One region of the Streptomyces sp. NPDC048671 genome, then DNA from elsewhere that is predicted to be linked to it. Evidence: riboswitches for the same ligand, from Rfam matches in the RefSeq annotation. Region 1 holds a riboswitch; each other region holds the start of a gene.
What was found. Region 1 has a riboswitch for cyclic di-AMP ahead of ACZ6S6_RS28045 (C40 family peptidase). Riboswitches for the same ligand answer to the same signal wherever they lie in the genome.
Positions count from the first base shown of each region.

Region 2: it holds a riboswitch for cyclic di-AMP, as region 1 does, so the genes downstream of both, ACZ6S6_RS32175 (transglycosylase SLT domain-containing protein) here and ACZ6S6_RS28045 (C40 family peptidase) in region 1, are expected to answer to the same signal.
Region 3: it holds a riboswitch for cyclic di-AMP, as region 1 does, so the genes downstream of both, ACZ6S6_RS36940 (C40 family peptidase) here and ACZ6S6_RS28045 (C40 family peptidase) in region 1, are expected to answer to the same signal.

Region 1 is NZ_JBVJHB010000015.1:186-7,277, forward strand. It holds gene ACZ6S6_RS28035 (ATP-dependent Clp protease proteolytic subunit) at 52-687, shown strand; gene ACZ6S6_RS28040 (hypothetical protein) at 695-1,003, shown strand; cyclic di-AMP (ydaO/yuaA leader) riboswitch at 1,333-1,505, shown strand; gene ACZ6S6_RS28045 (C40 family peptidase) at 1,509-1,982, shown strand; gene ACZ6S6_RS28050 (LysE family translocator) at 2,017-2,670, opposite strand; gene ACZ6S6_RS28055 (LysR family transcriptional regulator) at 2,744-3,661, shown strand; gene ACZ6S6_RS28060 (ATP-binding protein) at 3,687-4,118, opposite strand; gene ACZ6S6_RS28065 (helix-turn-helix domain-containing protein) at 4,324-5,184, shown strand; gene ACZ6S6_RS28070 (DUF397 domain-containing protein) at 5,210-5,416, shown strand; gene ACZ6S6_RS28075 (8-amino-7-oxononanoate synthase) at 5,462-6,604, opposite strand; gene bioB (biotin synthase BioB) at 6,747-7,092, shown strand, end outside.
Region 2 is NZ_JBVJHB010000019.1:49,404-56,495, forward strand. It holds gene ACZ6S6_RS32155 (HelD family protein) at 1-1,197, opposite strand, end outside; gene ACZ6S6_RS32160 (peptidoglycan DD-metalloendopeptidase family protein) at 1,407-2,279, opposite strand; gene ACZ6S6_RS32165 (GH25 family lysozyme) at 2,432-3,517, shown strand; gene ACZ6S6_RS32170 (heme-binding beta-barrel domain-containing protein) at 3,657-4,205, shown strand; cyclic di-AMP (ydaO/yuaA leader) riboswitch at 4,657-4,845, shown strand; gene ACZ6S6_RS32175 (transglycosylase SLT domain-containing protein) at 4,849-5,781, shown strand; gene ACZ6S6_RS32180 (NAD(P)H-dependent amine dehydrogenase family protein) at 5,950-7,029, shown strand; gene ACZ6S6_RS32185 (carboxymuconolactone decarboxylase family protein) at 7,026-7,092, shown strand, end outside.
Region 3 is NZ_JBVJHB010000030.1:15,621-22,712, forward strand. It holds gene pcrA (DNA helicase PcrA) at 1-1,296, opposite strand, end outside; cyclic di-AMP (ydaO/yuaA leader) riboswitch at 1,566-1,731, shown strand; gene ACZ6S6_RS36940 (C40 family peptidase) at 1,730-2,899, shown strand; gene ACZ6S6_RS36945 (hypothetical protein) at 3,010-3,363, opposite strand; gene ACZ6S6_RS36950 (C40 family peptidase) at 3,721-4,767, shown strand; gene ACZ6S6_RS36955 (HAD family hydrolase) at 4,902-5,582, opposite strand; gene ACZ6S6_RS36960 (ScbR family autoregulator-binding transcription factor) at 6,134-6,769, shown strand; gene ACZ6S6_RS36965 (response regulator transcription factor) at 6,933-7,092, opposite strand, start outside.

The DNA of each region.
Region 1 (7,092 bases):
CGCAGGGCGCCCTCACGGACCCCTGCGCGCCCCGGAGGAGAGGTCTTCGCCATGCACCGCCCCGCCGCCCGCTACGTACTGCCCGAGTTCACCGAGCGCACGTCCCAGGGGACCCGCACGCTCGACCCGTACTCCAAGCTCCTGGCCGAACGGGTCGTCTTCCTGGGCACACCGGTCGACGACGTCGCGGCCAACGACCTGGTCGCCCAGTTCATGTACCTGGAACACAACGAACCCGACCGGCCCATCCAGCTCTACATCAACTCCCCCGGCGGCTCGTTCGGGGCCATGACCGCCGTCTACGACACGATGGAGTTCCTCACCTGCGAGGTGGAGACCTTCTGCCTCGGCCAGGCGGGCGCCGCAGCGGCCGTACTGCTGGCCGCGGGAGCCCCGGGCCGGCGGCACGCGCTGCCCGGCGCACGGGTCGTGCTGCAGCAGCCGGAACTCGCCGAACCGGTGCAGGGGCAGCCGTCCGATCTGGAGATCGAGGCCCGGGAACTGGCCAGGATGCGCGAGACGCTGACGAGCATGCTGGTCCGCCACACCGGCCGCTCCGCCGAACAGGTCACCGCCGACACCGAGCGCGATCTCATCCTCGACGCCGAGGGCGCCAAGACCTATGGGCTGATCGACCACATCGTGCGGAGCCGGGGGCCCGCGCTGCCGCCGCCCGCCGCGCGGTGAACCCCCGATGCAGCCACCGGAGTTCCCGCCGCTGCCCGCCCTGACCCGCGCGGAGGGCGAGTTCATCGACCGCTATCTGCAAGTCGTCGACCAGGTGGGCCGGACCAATCCGGCCCGCGCCGACGACACCTACCGGGCCCTGCGCGCCGCGCAGGCACTCGCCTCGCACGCGGCGGCGCTGCGGGACGCGCTCACGTTGATGCACGAGCGGGGTGAAGCCCGGATCCACTCCACCACGTTGACGCGGGCGCTACGGGTACTGGACGGCGAGCGCCGCGCCGGGCGGGTCACCGTGCCGCCGGCCCAGACGAGTTGATCAACTCCCTTGCGCCGACACGCCCGACGGGTGGACCGAATTATCTCGCTCGTTCGGCGTAGGTGATACCTCGCACGAGGGACAGCTCAACTTGCGCTTCCGAGATGGACTATGGGTGAAATCTCCCCTTCCGCCGCTGGTACGGCACCGGCGGGGGAGGTCCACCGACTCCACGAATGGCCCTCTGTCCACCCGAACGGGCCAGCCGTGACGAGCCTCACATATCACCGTTTCACCTCGGAAATCCGGCGTTCGGTGAGTCAAGATCCCTGGGACGACAAGCCCCCGCCACCGCGGCGGGGCGGTCCGGGCGGACGCCGAGTCCTGCCGCTGTCCGGATGCCTGGTCGACAGGAGTGGATCGGCAGGAGTGGAGGACCCGAGCACAACGGGCCGACCGGACCTCCGGTTGTCCCTCGGGGTGAAGCCGCCTTGTGCGGCCGGGCAACTTCGCCAGCCCGAACCCGACAGGTCATCCTTCACAGGCGGCTGACGAAGGGTTGCGCATGAGTGCGCAGGTTCATGTCCCGTCTCTGCTCGGCCGGGCCGCCACGGCCTCGGCCATGACTCTCGCCGCCGTCGGCGGCACGCTGTTCGTCCCCGGCGCCGTGACCGACGCCCAGGCCGCGACTCATTCGATGAAGGCGCTCAACATCGCCGCGTCGAAGAAGGGATCGCCGTACCGGTGGGGCGCAAGCGGCCCCAGCCGTTTCGACTGTTCGGGGCTGACGCTGTACTCGTTCAAGAAGGCGGGCAAGAAGCTCCCGCGCACGGCCCAGCAGCAGTACAACAAGACCCGCCACATCTCGGCCTCGAAGCGGCAACGCGGCGATCTGGTCTTCTTCCACTCCGGCCGCAGCGTCTTCCACGTGGGCATCTACGCGGGCAGCGGCAAGATCTGGCACTCGCCGAAGACCGGCGCCGTGGTGCGGCTGGAGAAGATCTGGACGAAGAGCGTCTACTACGGGCGGGTCAGCTGACGCCGCCGCCCCGCCACCGGATCCACACCTGAGATCAGTGCAGCAGGGTGCCGGTCACCAGCACCGCCCCGAGTGCGGTGAGCGCCACGCCGCTGCCGCCCTCGATCGCGCGGGCGGTGCGCGGCCGGCGCAGCCACCGGCCCAGGCGGTCCACCAGGAGCGCCACGGCCGGAAACCAGATCAGCGCGAGCAGCACGACGATCGCGGCGAGCAGCAGTGTCCTGGGCAGCGGGTGGGCCCCGGCGGGGACGAACTGCGGAAGCAGGCTGAGGAAGAGCACCGGCGCCTTGGGGTTAAGGGCGTTGGTCAGAAAGCCCTGGCGCAGTGCGCGTCGGGTCCCGATGGCGGCCTGCCCGCCGTCCGGCCGGTCCACCGCGGCTTCGGCGGCGTGCGCCCGCCCGTCGCGGCGCCGGGCGGCGCGCAGCGCGCTGACGCCCAGGTAGAGCACGTACGCCCCGCCTAGGAGCTGAACCGTACGGAACAGCACCGGCACCGCCACCAGCACGGCGGCCAGTCCGGCGACGGCGAGCGCGGTGTGGACGAGCAGGCCCCCGGCGACGCCGAGCGCGGTCGCCACCCCCGCCGACCGCGAGGCGAGAGCGTTGCGTACGACGACGGTGAAATCCGCTCCGGGCAGCGCGACCATGGCGGCGGCGACTCCGAGGAAGGCGGTCAGTTGGGCGTCCATGGGCTCCACATTGGACCCGAACGGCCTTTAGCATGTACTTGCAATCTTGTGGGTCTGCCAAAAGGAATGCTTAATGTACGACCCGACGCGGCTCGCGGCGCTGGTGGCGGTCGCCGAGGCCGGTTCGATCACCAGGGCCGCCGCCCGCCTGGGCTACACCGCCCCCGCGCTCTCCCAGCAGCTCGCCAAGCTGGAGCGGGAGGCCGGTGCCGCGCTGCTGGTCCGGCACCACCGGGGCGCCCGTCTCACCGCCGCGGGCGAGCTGCTCGCCGGCCGGGCCCGGCGGGTCCTGGACGAGATGGACCAGGCCCGCCACGAGCTGGCCCGACTGGCCGGGCTCTCCGGCGGGCGCCTGCGCGTCGGCACCTTCACCACGGCCGGCATCCATCTGCTGCCTCCCGTGCTGAGTGCCTTCCGCCGGGCGCACCCGGATGTGGAGCTGGTCGTCACGGAGTACGAGCCGCCGGGCGGGGTCGCGGCGGTGGCGGCGGGCGAGGTCGATCTCGCGCTGACGCACGCGTACGAACCGGCCGCCGCGACGCCGCTGCCCTCGGGCGTCAGTGCCGAGCCCCTGCTGGTCGAGGAACTGGTGCTGATCACCGCCGTCGGGCAGGTCCTGGCCGACGGCAGCGGGCGGCTTCCGGTGACGGATCTGGCGGGCCGGCCGCTGATCAGCAGCGCGCCCACGCATCCGCCGCGCCGCGGGGTGGAGAACGCGCTGGCCGAGGCGGGCGCTCTGCCCGCGGTGGTCTGCGAGTCGCCGGGCTACGCGCTGGTGTGCGCCCTGGTCAGCGCGGGCATCGGGATCGCGGTGGTTCCCGAGATGGTCGCGGCGATGTCACCGACGCCGCTGTCCGTGCGGAGGCTGGAGCCCGCCGCGTTCCGCCGGACGATCTCGGTGGTGCACCGCGGTGACCGGTCGAGCGCCGCGGCGGCGACCCTGCGGGCCCTGTTGCGCAGCGGATTCGGCCGGGCCGCCGCGCCGCAGTGACCCGGACCGCGGGGCACGGGTCCGGTCAGCCCTGGACGGGGACGTTCCAGGGGAGGGCGATCCAGACGGTCTTGCCGCCCTCGGCGGTGGGTGTGACGGTCAGCCGGCCACCGTACTCCTTGGCCAGGGAGCGGATGATCACCATGCCGCGCCCATTGTCCTGCTGGACGGCGGCGGGCAGCCGCTGGGGCCAGCGGGGGTGACTGTCCGTCACCCCGAGGTACAGCTGCTCCTCGCGCTCCAGCCGTAGATCCACGGTGAAGGTGGGCGACTGGCCGAACGTGTGCTGCACCGCGTTGGTCGCGAGCTCCGAGACGATCAGCCGGATGGTGTCCGCGGCCTCGTTCCCGTCGGGCAGTCCCCATTCGGCCAGTACCCGGGCCACATACCTCCGGGCCGCGGAGACCGAGACCGGCTCGCTCGGCAGAGTGACGCTTGCCTCTTGATGGTCCGCCATGGCCGGCCGCCCCTTTCCCACCCGGAACCGACCCGCGATCGGTCCGTGCTGTGCTTCGCGCCAGATTGCCATTGATGCTGCCCTCTGTGACGACGATCCACCAAGATATGCATATATCTGTCGCTCAAAGCGGTGAACTCTTCGCTGGATACCGTGCGGGAGCGGCACACTGTCCGCTCGGCAGCGAGTGGGAGGGAGGCACCACATGCAGCACGGCCCTGCGGTGCGACGCCGCAAGCTCGGGGAGGAGCTGCGGAGTCTGCGCCATACGTCCGGACTCACCAGCCGGGAGGCCGCGCAACTGCTCGGCTGGCACCAGTCGAAGGTGAGCCGGATCGAGACGGGTGTCAGTGGGGTGCGGCCGGCGGACGTCACCCGGCTGCTGGACGCGTACGCCGTGGACGACCCGCAGTTGCGGGAGGTTCTGGAGGCGCTCGCCGGTTCGGCGGGCGGGGGCGGCGCGGGCTGGTGGCATGCCTACCGCGGCCTCATCCCGCCCCAGTACCGCGACTTCATCAGTTTGGAGTCACAGGCGCGCACCGCTCGCACGCTGGAGACCTCGGTGGTGCCTGGCCTGTTGCAGACCGCCGACTACGCACGGGCGGTGACCCGGGCCTCTCTGGACGGGCTGCCGGCCGGCCAGCTGGACTCGCTGGTGGAGGTGCGGCTCGCCCGGCAGGGGGTGCTCCGGTGCGATCCGCCGCTGAGGCTGAGCGCGGTGCTCGACGAGGCGGTGCTGAGGCGCGCGGTCGGCGGCAGGCGGGTGATGAGGGAGCAATTGCGCCATCTCGTCCGGCTGGCTCAACTTCCTCATGTGCAACTCCAGTTGCTGCCCTTCACGGTGGGCGGCTATGTCGGCCTCACCGGGCCTTTCGTTATCTTCTCATTTCCGAGCACTTCTGATCTGGATGTGGTCGTTCTTGACCATTTGACGAGTAGCCTCTACTTGGAGCGGAAAGAAGACCTTGAGGCGTACAGCTCGGCCTTCCGCACTCTGCAGGCGCACGCGCTGTCGCCGGAGCACTCGTTGGACCTGATCGCCGCGATCGACCGCGCCGGTCAGTAACTACGGACTGCCCGAGGGGGGCGTCATGTCGGATTGCCTCGCACAGAACGCGTTACGTTGGCGGCGCAGCAGCCGCAGCACGGGAATGAACAACTGCGTGGAGGCCGCGCCGTTCGGCGGCAGGCGGCTGGCCGTGCGCGACTCCAAGGACGTGTCCAGGCCACCGCTCCAGTTCTCGTCAGCGGCCTGGACCTCCTTCGTCTCCGGTCTGAGCCTCGGCTCGGTCCGCTGACGCGGCGGCGGACCGGTCACGGCGCCGGAGGACGGCCGTGCCGTCTCAGGCGTCCGGAGCGGTCCGCCGTACGGTCGCGACCGCGGTCGCGATCTGCTCGTCCGTCAGGTCTGCGCGTGCCGTCAGCCGCAGCCGGGAGATGCCGTCCGGTACCGAGGGCGGCCGGAAGCACCCGACCGCCATACCGGCCGTACGGCAGTCGGCCGCCCAGCGGACCGCGGCGTCGGCCGACGGCGCGCGTACCGAGACCACGGCCGCGTCGGGCCGTACGGCGGTCAGACCGGCCGCGGTCAGCTGTCCGTACAGCGCGGTGGCCACCGCGCGGGCCCGGCCCGCCCGCTCCGGTTCGCGGCGCAGCAGCCGCAGGCTGCCCAGGGCGGCGCCGGCGGCGGCGGGGGCGAGTCCGGTGTCGAAGATGAACGTGCGCGCGGTGTTGATCAGGTGGTCGATGACACGGGCGGGGCCGAGGACCGCGCCGCCCTGGCTGCCCAGGGACTTGGAGAGGGTGAGCGTGGCGACGACACCGTCGCCGCCCGCGAGGCCGGCGGCCGCGAGCGCGCCGCGACCGCCCTCCCCGAGCACCCCCAGACCGTGCGCGTCGTCGACGAGCAGCGCGGCGTCCTCGTCACGGCAGACCTCCGCCAGGGCGGCCAGCGGCGCGGCGTCGCCGTCGACGGAGAAGACCGAGTCGGTGACCGCCAGCGCCCTGCCGTCGTGTGCGTGCAGGGACTTGCGCACGGCGTCGGGGTCGGCGTGCGGCACGACGGCGGTCTCGGCCCGGGAGAGCCGGCAGCCGTCGACGATCGAGGCGTGATTACCGGCGTCCGACACGATCAGGGAACCCCGTCCGGTGAGCGCGGTGAGAGCGGCGAGGTTGGCCGCGTAGCCGGAGGACAGCACGAGGGCCGCCTCGAAACCGCAGAAATCGGCCAGTTCCCGTTCGAGCTCGGCGTGCAGCGCGGTGGAACCGGTGACCAGGCGGGATCCGGTGGCCCCCGCACCCCAGCGGTGCGCCGCGTCGGCCGCTGCCTCGGTCACCTCCGGGTGCCTGGTCAGGCCGAGGTAGTCGTTGCTCGCGAGATCCAGCAGTTCCGTCTCGGCGGGCCTGGGCCGGAGCGTCCGGACGAGCCCGGTGTCCGCACGGCGGCGCGCCTCGTCGTCGATCCAGTCGAACGGGGCGAACGGCATGGGCGGTCCCTTTTGTAGGCAACTCACAGACCTTAACCGGGGGCGAAGCCGGGCAGGGTGTGGCCATGCACACACCCTCACGCCTCTCTGTTGTCCGGTTCTTCCTTGGCTCGAAGGCGTGCCGTGCGTCAGGATCGTCGCCATGGACCTCCTGAACACGCTGGCGGACAAGGGACTGCGGCGCGAGCTGCCGACCCGTGAAGAAGCGCTCGCCGTACTGGCCACCCCGGACGACGATCTGCTCGACGTGGTGGCCGCGGCCGGAAAGGTGCGCCGCCAGTGGTTCGGGCGGCGCGTGAAGCTGAACTATCTGGTCAATCTGAAGTCTGGGCTCTGCCCCGAGGACTGCTCGTACTGTTCGCAGCGGCTCGGTTCCAAGGCCGAGATCCTCAAGTACACCTGGCTGAAGCCCGACGAGGCGTCGAAGGCGGCCGCCGCCGGGGTGGCGGGCGGCGCCAAGCGCGTCTGTCTGGTGGCCAGCGGCCGGG
Region 2 (7,092 bases), on a different contig from region 1:
CTCCGGGGTGAGGGGCGGCCACAGCTCGTCGACGGCGGCGTGCACCTCCTTGCTGAGGGCGACGTTCCGCCCGAGCTGGGCGACGTCGTCGGGCCCTAGGAAGTTGGGACCGCCGTGCGGGTCGGCGCCGATGCGCTCGGTGAGCTGCGAGGTGAGGGCGTCGATGATCCGGAACGCGAAGTGCGGGCGGGCGAGGTTGTGGGGGAGCCGGGTGTCGCGGGCCGCCTGCCGGGCCTCGTACGCGATCTCCCAGTCGACGACGAGATCGCCGTCGTCGTGCGGAATGACCAGCGGGGCGCCGGGCTCGGGCAGCTGCTGCCGGTCGCGGACGGCGAGGGCGAGCGCCTCCGCCATCCCCTCACCACCCTTGACGGCGGCGGCGCGGCCCGTGTCTGTGCCGTCGGCGTGGACCCCGGGGAAGAGCTCGGCCTGGGTGGCGAGCAGGACACCGGTCTCACCGAGCGCGGGCAGCACCTCGCCGATGTAGCGCAGGAAGGCCGGGTTGGGGCCCACGATCAGGACGGCGCGCTTGGCGAGCAGCTCGCGGTGCTCGTACAGCAGGAAGGCCGCCCGGTGCAGCGCCACCGCTGTCTTGCCGGTGCCGGGCCCGCCCTCGACGACGAGAACACCGCGGTGCGGGGCGCGGATGATGCGGTCCTGCTCGGCCTGGATGGTCCGCACGATGTCGCCCATGCGGCCGGTGCGGGCGGAGTTCACGGCGGCGAGCAGCACGGCGTCGCCGCTCGGGTCCTCGAAGCCGGTGCGCTCCCGGTCCCCGAGGTCGAGGATCTCGTCGTGCAGCTCGGTGACGACGCGGCCCTCGGTGGTGATGTGCCGGCGCCGGCGCAGGCCCATGGTCGTGTGACCGGTGGCGAGATAGAAGGGGCGGGCCACCGGTGCGCGCCAGTCGATCAGCAGAGGTGTGTGCGCGGTGTCGTCCTCGCGGATTCCGACCCGGCCGATATGGTGCGCCGTGCCGCTGGAGAGGTCGATCCGGCCGAAACACAGCGAGCCGTCCACGGCATTCAGGGCAGCCAGCAGTCCAGAGCGTTCAGCGACGAGCACATCGCGTTCGAGACGGGCCTGCAGACCGGTTCCGACCGGCGTCAGCGCGTCCTTGACGTGCTGGGCGGCTACTCCGCGCAGCGCATCGACACGGTCGTAGAGCCGGTCGATGAATTCCTGCTCCCTCTGCAATTCGGAGCTTTCCCGAGTTGACAAAATGGCTCCTGCCGGATATGGTTTTGCTTAGTGGCCCCCGGTGAGGGGCCTTTTCTGTGGGCGCACAGAAACACTCAATATACTCGGGAGAATCCCCGGTCCGCAATTGCGGACCGGGGATTTCTTGTGTCGCCGGACGGCCGTTCCCCCTGCTCCGGACGGCTCCGCGCGGGTTGTGGCGTGGGTCAGTTCCAGCGGTCCTGGTTGATGAAGTGGCTGAAGCCGCGCCAGGAGTTGGGTCCCATCTCGCCGTCGATGGGGCCGGTGTAGCCGTTCTGGGCGGCGAGTCGTTGGAGAGCGGCCCAGGTGTTCGTGCCGGGGACCCCGTCGATGGGTCCGGTGTAGCCCCAGTTCCGCAGGTTCCGCTGGAGCGCGGCATAGGTATTGGCTCCGGGGACCCCGTCGATCGGGCCGGTGTAACCCGACTCGATCCGCAGCCAGTTCTGCGTCCGCTGCCACATCACCGGACCGGGGACACCATCCTGTTCCGTCGACGTCTTCGGCAGCCCACCACCGCCTCCTCCTCCCAGGTAGTCCAGCGGGTTGACCCGGGTGCCGCCCGGCGTGATCAGATGCCAGTGCACGTGCGGTCCGGTGGAGCTTCCCGAGCCGGGGGCTCCGACCGCGCCCCCGGAGTACCCGACGATCCCTCCCTTGCCGACCGAGGTGCCGTTGGCCAGCAAGAACTGGGACAGGTGCATGTACTGCGTCCGGTACCCGTCGCTGTGAGTGATGGTCACCGTGTGCCCACCGGTACCGTTGTCCGGGATGTTCGTGATGACACCGGCGCCCGCCGCCGGCAGCGCGGTGCCGACGCCCATCCCGTAGTCGAGTCCGCCCAGCGAGCCGTCGTTGAGGTGGTCCTGCCAGGTACCCGTGATCCGGTAACCGCTGAACGGGTTGTAGATGTCCAGCGCTTGTGCGGCGTTCCCCGAGAACAGCACGCCGCCGGCCGCCAGGCCCAGCGTGGTGACCGAGCCCCGCAGTAATGTGCGCCGGCTCATCTCGATCCGCGGCCGAACCCCCTGGCCGTCATCGGTCCCTTGGTTCTTGTGCACGTCAACTCCCTTGTCGTTACTACGACTTGACTTGCCAGAGCGAGGCGGAGCCACGGTAACCTACGCGCATAGATTTTGATAAGCACATGACACACCCCGACGGGCACACGGCACGTCCACTGCTGGGGCCCCACCCCCTAACCGGAGGAAACATGCGCAGGAGAGACCTGATTCGCGCCGCCGTGGCGACGGCCCTGACCCCGGCCGGGATACTCACGGCCGCCGGTGCCGCGACCGCCGCCGGCCCGCCCCGCGCCCAGGCGGCCGACCTGGAGGGCCTGGACGTCTCGAACAACCAGCTCGGCATCGACTACGCCCGCGCCGCCGCGGAGGGACGGCAGTTCGTCATCGTCAAGGCCGGCGGATGCCAGCTCACCGAGGGCCCCTACACCTCGTCCTCGTATCCCGGCCACATCGACGGCGCCCGCGCCGCGGGACTGCGGGTGGGCCACTACTGGATGTCGGGAGACTTCCTCAGCCCCACCGCCGCGGCCGACTACTTCGTGGACCACCTCCACGACTACCGCGTCGGTGACGTGCTCGCGCTGGACGTCGAGGTGCTCGACGACTCCACCCGTCTGTGGAACGACGCCGATGTGTCCGCCTGGTTCAACCGGGTACGCGAACGCGTCGGAAGCTACGTGCCCTGGTTCTACATCAGCACAGGCGCACTGCGCGCGGGCACCTGGACCGCCACCGTCGCCGCCGGCGCCCACCTGTGGGCGGCCTCCTGGGGGGCCAACGACGGCACCTGGCCCGGCGCACCTGACCTCGGCGGCCACTACCCCGACTGGGCCGCCCATCAGTACACGTCCGTGGGCTCCACCGGCGGCGCGTCCCCCGTCGACCTCAGCCGCGCCCGCTCCTGGGCGTTCGACCTCACCGAGCCGACCGGCCCGCCGCCGTCCGGTGGTGGGCTGCCGAAGTCGTCGACGGAGCAGGATGGTGTCCCCGGTCCGGTGATGTGGCAGCGGACGCAGAACTGGCTGCGGATCGAGTCGGGTTACACCGGCCCGATCGACGGGGTCCCCGGAGCCAATACCTATGCCGCGCTCCAGCGGAACCTGCGGAACTGGGGCTACACCGGACCCATCGACGGGGTCCCCGGCACGAACACCTGGGCCGCTCTCCAACGACTCGCCGCCCAGAACGGCTACACCGGCCCCATCGACGGCGAGATGGGACCCAACTCCTGGCGCGGCTTCAGCCACTTCATCAACCAGGACCGCTGGAACTGACCCGCACTCCCGCAGGGCATCCGAGATGGAGTGAAGGCGTGGAAGCGGCGCACTCGCATCCCGTGGCCCTAGGCTGCGAGCCGACACCATCGCCACCGCCGCCATCACCGGCACCATCCCCGACTCAGGAGCGCGCAAGATGTTCGACCCCCTCCGGAAGCACCCGTATCCCGACGCGAATGGGCCGGACGAAGCGCCTGCCCCGCACGCGCTGCTCGCACCGCTGACCGGGTTCCTGGGCACCTGGACCGGGCAGGGCCGCGGTGAGTATCCGACGCTCGCCGAGGAGTTCCGGTACGCGCAGGAGGTGACCTTCAGTCACGACGGGCGGCCCTTCCTCCACTACGAGGCGCGCGCCTGGCTGATCGACGCGGAAGGCGCCCCGCTGCGGCCGTCGGCCCGGGAGAGCGGCTGGTGGCGGATGCAGCCGGACGGGCGCGTCGAGGCGCTGATCACCCAGCCCACCGGTATCGCCGAGATCCTGACCGGCCGTGCGGCCGACGGCGCGGCCGACCTCGCCACTCATCAGGTCGCTCTCGCTCCCACCGCCAAGGAGGTCAGCGCCACCCGTCGCCGCTACACCCTGACGGACGACGGCACGCTCGAATTCGTCCATGACCTCGCGGCCGTCGGCCAGCCGCTCCAGCACCACCTTTCGGCGCGGCTCCGACGCGAGGGCGGAAGTTAGGCCGTGTCCGCCGGCCCGTGTCGGGACGTCCCGCAACCGGGCCGTGAGCGTCCTCGGGCGCATCACGCCATAGTTCATCTATTTAGATCCATCATTAATGATGAACCGATCCGACCTTCCTGCCGGGGGTGGGCCCTGGCGGAGGTCGTCAAGATGTCCTGATTGAACCATTAATCTGATTCGCTACTAATTACTATCAAGGGTCCCTTTTTTGTCGCCCAAAGGTGATGAATGTTGAGCAAATCACCCTTTTCGGGCTCAGTGGTCAGCGTCACTCTTCCGGCCTCGGACGCGGGGCGTCCGGCTTCGGTTCCCTGTTGTGCCAAGAAAGTTGACTTCCTCGTGAAGGTCTGATGGTGAGCATTTCCTTTAATTGATCTTGCGAATCAATTGGGATCTCGAATTCAGGGCTTGTTTCGCTCGGTGTTTCTCGCTTACGGTCACCGTCAATCCGGATGGAACGCCGAATCCTGCCGCCGTCCGGTAACCCGACCCACTCACGTACGGCAGGAGCGGGGGACCCAGGTTTGCCGCCGGTCCGGTATCCGGAGCGGCTAGGGGTGAAGTCGCCATCACGTGCGGCCGGACATCTCCAGTCCGAACCCGACAGCTCACCTCGCAGGCGGCGGAGAGGAAAAGAGCCATGCCCATCATGGGTAAGCACCGTCGTTCCAAGTCCACCTCCCTGACCCGCGGTTTCATCGCCGTGAGCACGGGCGGAGCCGTTCTCGCGCTCCCCCTGATCGGGGCCGGATCGGCTTCTGCCGCACCGGCACACGCTGTCGTCGCAGAAAAGGCGGCGGCCCCGACTTCCCTTGCTGCCAAGGGAATTGCCGTCAGCAAGGCGGAGTCCACCGTCTATTCCGTGATCTCCGGTGATTCGCTTTCCAAGATCGCCCGTGGGTATTCGCTCAGCGGCGGCTGGGAGCAGCTCTACAAGGACAACCGGAGTGCGGTCGGTGGAAACCCCGATCTGATTCACCCGGGCCTCAAGCTGACCATCGGCGCCAAGTCCGCGGCCGTCGCGCCCAAGGCGGCCCCCACCGCCGAATCGAAGGCAAAGCCCGCGACCGAGTCCGAGCCCGCAGCTGAGTCCAAGCCCGCAGCCGAGCCTTCGGCCGAGTCCGCGGCCGACGCCTCGCAGTCGTCCGACCGGGCCGAGGGGACCGACCGTGCCGACCGTTCCCAGCGGACGGCCACGCCCATCGCGGAGGAGACCGCCGCCACCGCCCCGGCACAGGCCGCGACGGCGTACACCGCCGACCTCGACGGCTGGATCAAGGAGTCGCTGGCCGTGATGGCCCAGAACGGCATCCCCGGGAGCTACGACGGCATCTACCGCAACGTCATCCGCGAGTCCTCGGGCAACCCGCAGATCGTCAACAACTGGGACTCGAACGCCGCCGCCGGCACCCCGTCCAAGGGTCTCCTCCAGGTGATCCAGCCCACCTTCGACGCCTACCACGTGGCCGGTACCTCGATGGACATCCTCGACCCCGTCGCCAACATCACCGCGGCGTGCAACTACGCCGCGGCCACGTACGGCTCGATCGACAACGTCTTCGGGGCCTACTGACGGGCCTGCTGACATACCGCGCCTCCGCCCTCGGGAGGAGCCGGGCGCAGGGGTGGGAAGGAGCCGAGCGGCTCCTTCCCACCCCTTTGCGCCTGCCCCGGCCGCCCTCGCCAACCGGGTGGGCGATGGCACTATGAACCTTTCATCCCGCGCGCTACCCTCCGCCGCATGATTTCCACGGTGGTCTGGGGTACCGGCAATGTCGGCCGCGCGGCCATCCGCGCCGTCGAGGCCCATCCGGCCCTGAAGCTGGCGCACGTACTTGTTCATGATCCCGGCAAGGTGGGCCGCGACGCGGGCGACCTCGCCGGGACCGGCCGCGATCTGGGCGTCGCGGCGACCGACGACATCGACGCGGTGCTGGCCACCGCTCCCGGCGCGGTGGTGTACGCGGCCTCCGGGGACATCCGCCCCGACGAGGCGCTGGCCGACATCACCAGGGCCGTCCGGACGGGCGCGGTGGTCGTCACGCCCGCCCTGTACGCGCTCTACGACCAGCGGGGCGCCCCGCCGGAGCTGCGCGAACCGGTCCTGGCCGCCGTCGCCGACGGCGGCGGCTCGCTGTTCGTCTCCGGCGTCGACCCCGGCTGGGGCAACGACGTACTGCCCCTGCTGATCAGCGGACTCGGGACCACGGTCGACGTGATCCGCTGCCAGGAGATCTTCGACTACTCCACCTACGACCAGCCCGACTCGGTCCGCCACCTGATCGGCATGGGACACCCCATGGAGTACGAGCCGCTGATGCTCGCGGCCTCCGTCCCGACGATGGTGTGGGGCGGACAGATACGGCTGATGGCCAGGGCCCTGGGCGTGGAACTCGACGACATCCGCGAGACCATGGCCCGGCGGCCGCTGGAGACGACGGTGACCACCCGGACGATGGGCGAGTTCGAGGCGGGCACCCAGGGCGCGGTCCGCTTCGAGGTACAGGGCATCGTCGAGGGTGAGCCCCGCATCGTCATCGAGCACATCACCCGCATCCACCCGTCCTGCGCCCCGGACTGGCCGTCGCCGCCCGACGGCGCCGGTGCCCACCGCGTGATCATCGAGGGCCGTCCGCGCATCGAGGTCACGGTAGAGGCCACCGACGAGGGCGAGAACCGCTCGGCGGGCGGCAACGCCACCGCGGTCGGCCGGCTGGTGAACGCCATCGACTGGCTGGTGGACGCGGAACCCGGACTCTACGACGCACTCGACGTCCCCCTGCGCCCCGCAGCCGGCAGACTCGGAAGGAAGCAGCCATGATCATCGACATCCCCGAGGGCCAGGAACCGATCGGCTACGTATGGGGCGACATGGTCCCGGGCA
Region 3 (7,092 bases), on a different contig from region 1:
CTCGAAGACACGGGACTGCGCGTTCGTCCGGTAGAAGATCGCGACGTCGCCGGCCTTGGCGTCGCCCGCGTCGGTCAGCCGGTCGATCTCGTCGGCGACGAACTGCGCCTCGTCGTGCTCGGTGTCCGCGACGTAGCCGGTGATCCGGGCGCCGGAGCCGGCGTTGGTCCAGAGGTTCTTCGGGCGGCGGCTCGCGTTGCGCTCGATGACGGCGTTGGCGGCGGACAGGATCGTCTGGGTGGAGCGGTAGTTCTGTTCCAGCAGGATCGTGGTCGCGTCCGGGTAGTCCTCCTCGAACTGGAGGATGTTGCGGATCGTGGCGCCTCGGAAGGCGTAGATCGACTGGTCCGCGTCACCGACGACGCACAGCTCGCCGGGGGCGTCGGCGGCACCGGCCGGGCCGACCAGTTCCCGTACGAGCGTGTACTGGGCGTGGTTGGTGTCCTGGTACTCGTCGACCAGGACGTGCCGGAACCGGCGGCGGTAGTGCTCGGCGACGTCGGGGAAGGCCTGGAGCAGGTGCACCGTCGTCATGATGATGTCGTCGAAGTCCAGCGCGTTGGCCTCGCGCAGCCGGGACTGGTACATCGCGTAGGCCTGGGCGAGCGTCTTCTCGAAACCGTCCGCGGCCTGGCCGGCGAAGGTCTCCTCGTCGATCAGCTCGTTCTTGAGGTTCGACACCTTCGCCGTGAACGACTTCGGCGGGAAGCGCTTCGGGTCGAGGTCGAGATCGCGGCAGACCAGGGCCATCAGCCGCTTGGAGTCCGCGGCATCGTAGATCGAGAACGAGGACGTGAAGCCGAGCTTCTTCGACTCGCGGCGCAGGATCCGTACGCACGCGCTGTGGAAGGTCATGACCCACATGGCGTTGGCGCGGGGGCCGACGAGCTGCTCGACGCGCTCCTTCATCTCACCGGCGGCCTTGTTGGTGAACGTGATCGCCAGGATCTGGCCGGGGTGCACCCCCCGCTCGGCGAGCAGGTGGGCGATGCGGTGGGTCAGTACCCGGGTCTTGCCCGAACCGGCCCCGGCGACGATGAGCAGCGGGGACCCCGCGTGCACGACGGCGGCGCGCTGCTCGGTGTTCAGCCCGTCGAGCAGCGCGGCGGCGTCGATCACCGGGCGGTGGGCCCCGTCGCGGTAGTACGCGTCGCGGGGCGGCGGGGGCCCGTCGAACACGCCCCCGAAGAGGTCCTCCGGCACCGCTTCGGGTGCGGAGTCCTCGGGGGGCGGCGGGGGCCCTTCCTCCGTGTGCTGGAGGCCGGCCAGGAAACTGTCGTCAAAGAGGCTGCTCATCGCTGTCCGAGTCTAGGCCGCCGCACTGACACCCTGGGCTCACATGGCGAACCGCACACCTCCGCACACCTCCGCGCGGCCACCCAGAGCGATGCCGGACCCACACTGTGTGGACCGATCCCGCGCCTGACCTGCCCGCACCTCGCCCACTTCGCCAAGGTCACGAAAATGTATCGGGCATATCGAACATCAACCTTCACAGCGGCACCATGAGTTGGCTAGCGTGCACGTTCGGGCGGCCCGTACCCCCAGAGGCGAACCACGCCGAGCGGGCGTCCACGCCGAATCCTGGGCTGCCCGTACGGAGTCCGGAACCGGGGACCCACACGCAGCACCGGGGTGAATCGGTCCGAATCCCCCACCAGGACCGTAGGGCAGCCTTCCGTTACGCCCGAACCCGACAGCTAACCCGGTAGGCGGTCCACGGAAGGAGATGCAGGCCTTGGCGTCGCATCGCAAACCGCGCCCCCGGGCGCGCAGCACCAGCCCGGCCATCGGGTTCACGACGGCCGCACTCGCCTCGGTGACCCTGCTGTCCACGCAGAGCGCGCTGGCGGCCCCGGCCCCGAAGCCCGGCATCGAGGACGTCCAGAAGAAGGTCGACGACCTCTACCGACAGGCGGGCACCGCGACCCAGCACTACGACCAGGCGAAAGAGGCGTCCGCCAAGCAGCGCACCAAGGTGGACACGCTGCTGGACGACATCGCCGAGCGCGCCGACAAGCTGAACGACGCCCGCCGGACGCTCGGGAACTACGCCGCCGCCCAATACCGTGACGGGGCGCTCGCGCCGACCGCCACCTTCTTCCTGGCGAACGACCCGCAGTCGTTCTTCGACCAGACCCACCTCATGAACCGGATGGCCGCGAACCAGCAGCAGGCCGTCACTGACTTCCGTACGAAGCAGGCCGAGGCGTCCAAGAAGCGCGCCGAGGCGGTGACGAGCCTGGAGACGCTCACCGCGTCCCAGACCCGGCTGCGCACCAGCAAGCGGAACGTCCAGGACAAGCTGACCGAGGCCCGCACGCTGCTGTCGAAGCTGACCGCCGAGGAGAAGGCACGCCTCGCCGAGCTGGAGCAGAAGAAGAAGGACGAGGCCGAGCGCAAGGCGGCGGAGCTGGCGAAGAAGCAGGCCGCCGCGAAGGCCGAGGCCGACCGCAAGGCCAAGGAGTCCGGGAGCGGGAGCGGGACCGGCACGGGCACCGGGAGCGGTTCGGGCGCCGGGACGGGTTCCGGTTCGGACAGCAGCGCCACGACGAAGGCCGAGAAGGTCCTCGCGTTCGCCAGGGCCCAGATCGGCAAGCCGTACGTCTGGGGAGCGACCGGCCCGTCCTCGTACGACTGCTCGGGGCTCACCCAGGCGGCCTGGAAGGCGGCGGGGGTCAGCATTCCGCGGACCACCTGGGACCAGGTGAACGTGGGCACCCGGATCGCGACGGCGGATCTGCGGCCCGGGGACCTGGTCTTCTTCTACGACGACATCAGCCACGTCGGCATCTACAAGGGCGACGGCATGATGATCCACGCGCCGAAGCCGGGGGCGAACGTGCGCGAGGAGTCGATCTACTACATGCCGATCTACGGGAGCGTGCGGCCCGGTTAGGGGCGTTGCGGTACGGCGGGTGGCCCCTGCGGCAGCGGCCACCGCCGGCCGCTGCCCGGCCGCTGCCCGGCCCGGCCCGGTCAGGTCAGGTCAGGTCAGGTCAGGTCAGGTCAGGTCCAGAGCGTGGCGATGAAGATGTTGACGACCGTCAGTCCGCCCACCGCCGCGAAGAGGCCCTTCTCGACCTTCTCCTCGTCCCGCTTGACGTAGACGAGCCCGAGGATGACGACCAGGATCAGCAGCTTGATGCCGATCTTGACGTTGTTCACGGGGTGGTCGTCGGCCTGGTCGAGCCCGACCAGGGCGATACCGGTGACCAGCATGGTCAGCGCGCCGTGCAGCATCCCCGGCACGAAGCGCGCGGTTCCCGCCCCCATCGCCTTCATCTGGGTGAGGAAGCCCCCCAGCAGGGCGGCGATTCCGATGATGTGCAGGGCGACGAAGACATCAATGAGTACACGCATGGTTCCGCACCTTAGCCCTGGCCGTATCAGCCTTCCGCAGCCAGGTGAGGCTTACTGGACGCTTGACTGACGAATGCACCAATTGCCTGACTCTGGTGCAATTTTTCCGGTCATCCAGCAACAACACCACGCCAAATTCGGGCAATAGGCGTCATTACGACTCCTGCCCGTGCCCCGGGTTTAGCGTCCCTACCAGGTGACCGGATCACCGCCGCTCCGCACCCGGACGGCACCGTCCGGTCGCCCCGCCGAGAGATCCGGCGGCGGGCCGCTCCCCCTGTTGGTGACCCGCCGCCGGACCGGGCGGGCCCGCCGGTAGGCCCCGACGGGCAGTCGACAGGAAGGACCCCCGCCCTCGTGGCCGCGCACCGGAAACCCAAGCAGCGCCCGTACACCGGCTCTGCTGCCCGCACCGCAGCGACCCTCGCCCTCGCCGGGGCCGCGACCGCTGCCGCGCTGCCGGGATCCGCGCACGCCGACCCGACGCCCACCCCCGCGCGGGTCAAGGCCGAGGTGGACCGGCTGTACCGGGAGGCGGAGGTCGCCACCGAGCAGTACAACGGCGCGAAGGTGAAGGCGGCCGCCACCGCCGAGTCCATCGACGCGATGCGCGACGAGGCCGCCCGCAAGACCGAGCGGCTCAACGCCTCGCGCGACGCGCTGGGCGCGTACGCCGCGGCGCAGTACCGCTCCGGCGGTCTCGACCCGTCCCTCCAGCTGGCGCTCTCCTCGGACCCCGACCAGTACCTGGAGCGCGCCTCCTACGTGGAGCGGGCCGCCGCCGGCCGGGCCGACGAGGTACGTGCCGTGCAGCGCCAGGTCGCGGACGTGGCCCAGCTGCGGTCCGAGGCGGCGGGGCAGCTGGCCGAGCTCACCGCCCGCCAGGCCGACCTGAAGAAGCACCGGGCGACGGTCCGGGCCAAGCTGACCGAGGCCCGCGAGCTGCTGGCCCGCCTCTCCCCCGCCCAGCGCGCCGCGTACGACGCCTCGGACGGCGGCCGCGGCGCGGGCCACGCCGACCGCAGCTCCCCGCGCGGCTCCGACCGGGCGCCGAACGCCCGCGCCGCTGCGGCCGTCGCCTTCGCGTACGGGGCCCTCGGCAAGCCGTACGTGTGGGGCGCCACCGGCCCCTCCTCGTTCGACTGCTCCGGCCTCACCCAGGCCGCCTGGCGCTCCGCGGGTGTCTCGCTCCCCCGGACCACGTACACCCAGATCAACGCCGGGCAGCGCGTCGCGAGGTCCGAACTCGCCCCCGGCGACCTGGTGTTCTTCTTCTCGGGCGTCAGCCATGTCGGCCTCTACATCGGCAACGGCCGGATGATCCACGCCCCGCGCCCCGGAGCCCCGGTCCGGATCGCGCCGGTCGACGAAATGCCGTTCGCCGGAGCGACCCGGGTGGCCTAGGACGGACCTGTCGTCAGACTGCCGTGCGGGCGACGACGGCAGTCTGACGACAGGCCCCATGGCCTCTCGTTCGGATCAGGCCTTGTTTCGATCAGGCCTCGTTGGGATCAGGCCTCGTTGGGATCAGGCCGGGTCTACTCGCCGATCCGGCTGCGGGCCCACCTCACCAGCTCGCGGTCGGCGAGGCTCGCGACCCACAGATCGGCCTGCTCGGCCTCCGGCCCCGGCGGGACGGTGCCGAGGCCGATGACGCGCAGGCCCGCCCGGCGGGCCGATTCCATGCCCGTGATCGAGTCCTCCACGGCCAGAGCCTCCTCGGGCGGAACGCCGCAGAGGCGGGCGGCCACCTCGTAGACGTCGGGTTCCGGCTTCGGCCGTACGTCGTCCCCGGCGACGACCACGTGTCTGAAGCAGCGAAGGAGCCCGGCCCGGCCGAGGCACGATTCCACCATCTCCCGGGGGCAGTTGCTCGCCACCGCGAGAGGGAGGTGGCGGGCGGCCAGCCCGACCAGCGCGGCAGCCCCCGGCATGGTGACGGGATCCTGGTCGACCAGCGCGGTGAAGGTGACGAGGAGCGTGTCGGCCAGGTCTTCCGCGAGATCCGGTTTCCCGGTCTCCTCGGCCATGAGCGCGCCGCACTCGGTGTAGTGCACGCCCTTGGCGCGGCCGGCGAATCCGGCCGGCGGCTTGAGGCCGAACGTCCGGAAGGTGCTGGTCCGGGCCTCCTGCCAATGTCGTTCCGTGTCCATCAGGGTCCCGTCGCAGTCGAAGACGATGGCGGACGGGGACCACGAAAGGATGTTACGAGCTGTCATGTCACTACCGTTCTCGGAGGCTGTGCCGACCGGTTCGGTGCACGGGTGCGGGTAAGCGCCGGAATTCGGTTGATCCACTCGCAGAAATGAGGGGGCCGAAAGATTTCACCGGCTGCTGCGAGCGTGTGCACGCCATTGAGCGCACCACGCCGGACGTAGATCGCCGTTTTCGGCCCGTGCCGAAAACATCGTAGCCATTACGTTATTTCCGTCCCTCTGATTTCCGCAATCACCAATTCGAGTGCATGAAAATTCCGCGACCGCGGGCGGCCGGGGCTCGCGCACGGGACGGAGAAGGGGTCGCTGCGCCCGGGATACGTTCATCGGGCCTGGTGAGCCGCGCTTCCGGTTGGCCGCGGTGTCGTTCGGGGCGGAGCCGACAGGCTCACGCGGACCGATTTCTCCCAGCAGGGCGACAGATTGTGTGAACACTCACCCGCATGCCCGCCGTGGCGAAATAATAAGATCTTCGCGCGCCGCGACCGGGCCCTCCCGAGGGAGGCCTGAATTCACCGTCGTGACGTCAGAACGTTTGAGCGAAGGTGGAACTGATGCAGGACAGGGCCCACGCAACCCGAAAAGCACTGCTGGAATCAGCAGCACATCTATTTGTCGAACGGGGATATGCGGGAACGAGCGTAAATGACATAAGCGATCACTCGGGAAAAACCAGTGGGGCGATCTATTTCCATTACTCCAGCAAGGAGCAGCTGGCACTGGCCGTGGTGCGGGAGCAGTTCTCCACCTGGCCGCAGCTCGCCGCCCCCTACGCCGCGCCCGACATGCCCCCGTTCGAGAAGCTGATCGTCCTCAGCTTCGGTGTCGCACGGTCCCTCAACGAGGATGTCGTGGCGCGCGCGGGCGCGCGGCTGTGGGCGGAACGCCGCGGCATCGAGTCCGTCGTGCCCACGCCGTTCGACGCCTGGGCCCTGTCCGTCACCCGGCTGCTCTCCGAGGCCCGCACGCGGGGTGAACTGGCGCCGGAGGTGGAGCCGTCGGCCGCGGCCGTGACGCTCGTGTGCGCGTTCTTCGGCCTCTGCACGCTGACCGACGACCTGCCGGGCGGGCGGAACTGGAGGGAGCAGCTGGACCACTGGTGGCTGCTGATACTGAAGTCCCTGCAAGCGGACCCGGACCCGGCTGCTCTGCTCGCGCGCGCACGGGCGCGGATTCCCGCGCAGCCGTAGGCCCCGGGGATGCACGCCCCGCGCCCCCCGGAGCCCCGGTCCGCATCGCGTCAGTCGACGAAATGCCCTTCGCCTGAGCGGCCCGGGAGGCACAGGCTCCCGTCCTGCCGGCTCACCGGACTTCCGACCCGGCCGGCCGGCCGGAGATCACCCGGCAGGGCGCTCAGACCAGGCGGCGGGCCGTCGCCCAGCGCGTCAGCTCGTGCCGGTTGGACAGCTGGAGCTTCCTCAGCACCGCCGAGACGTGCGACTCGACCGTCTTCACCGAGATGAACAGCTGCTTGGCGATCTCCTTGTAGGCGTAGCCGCGTGCGATCAGCCGC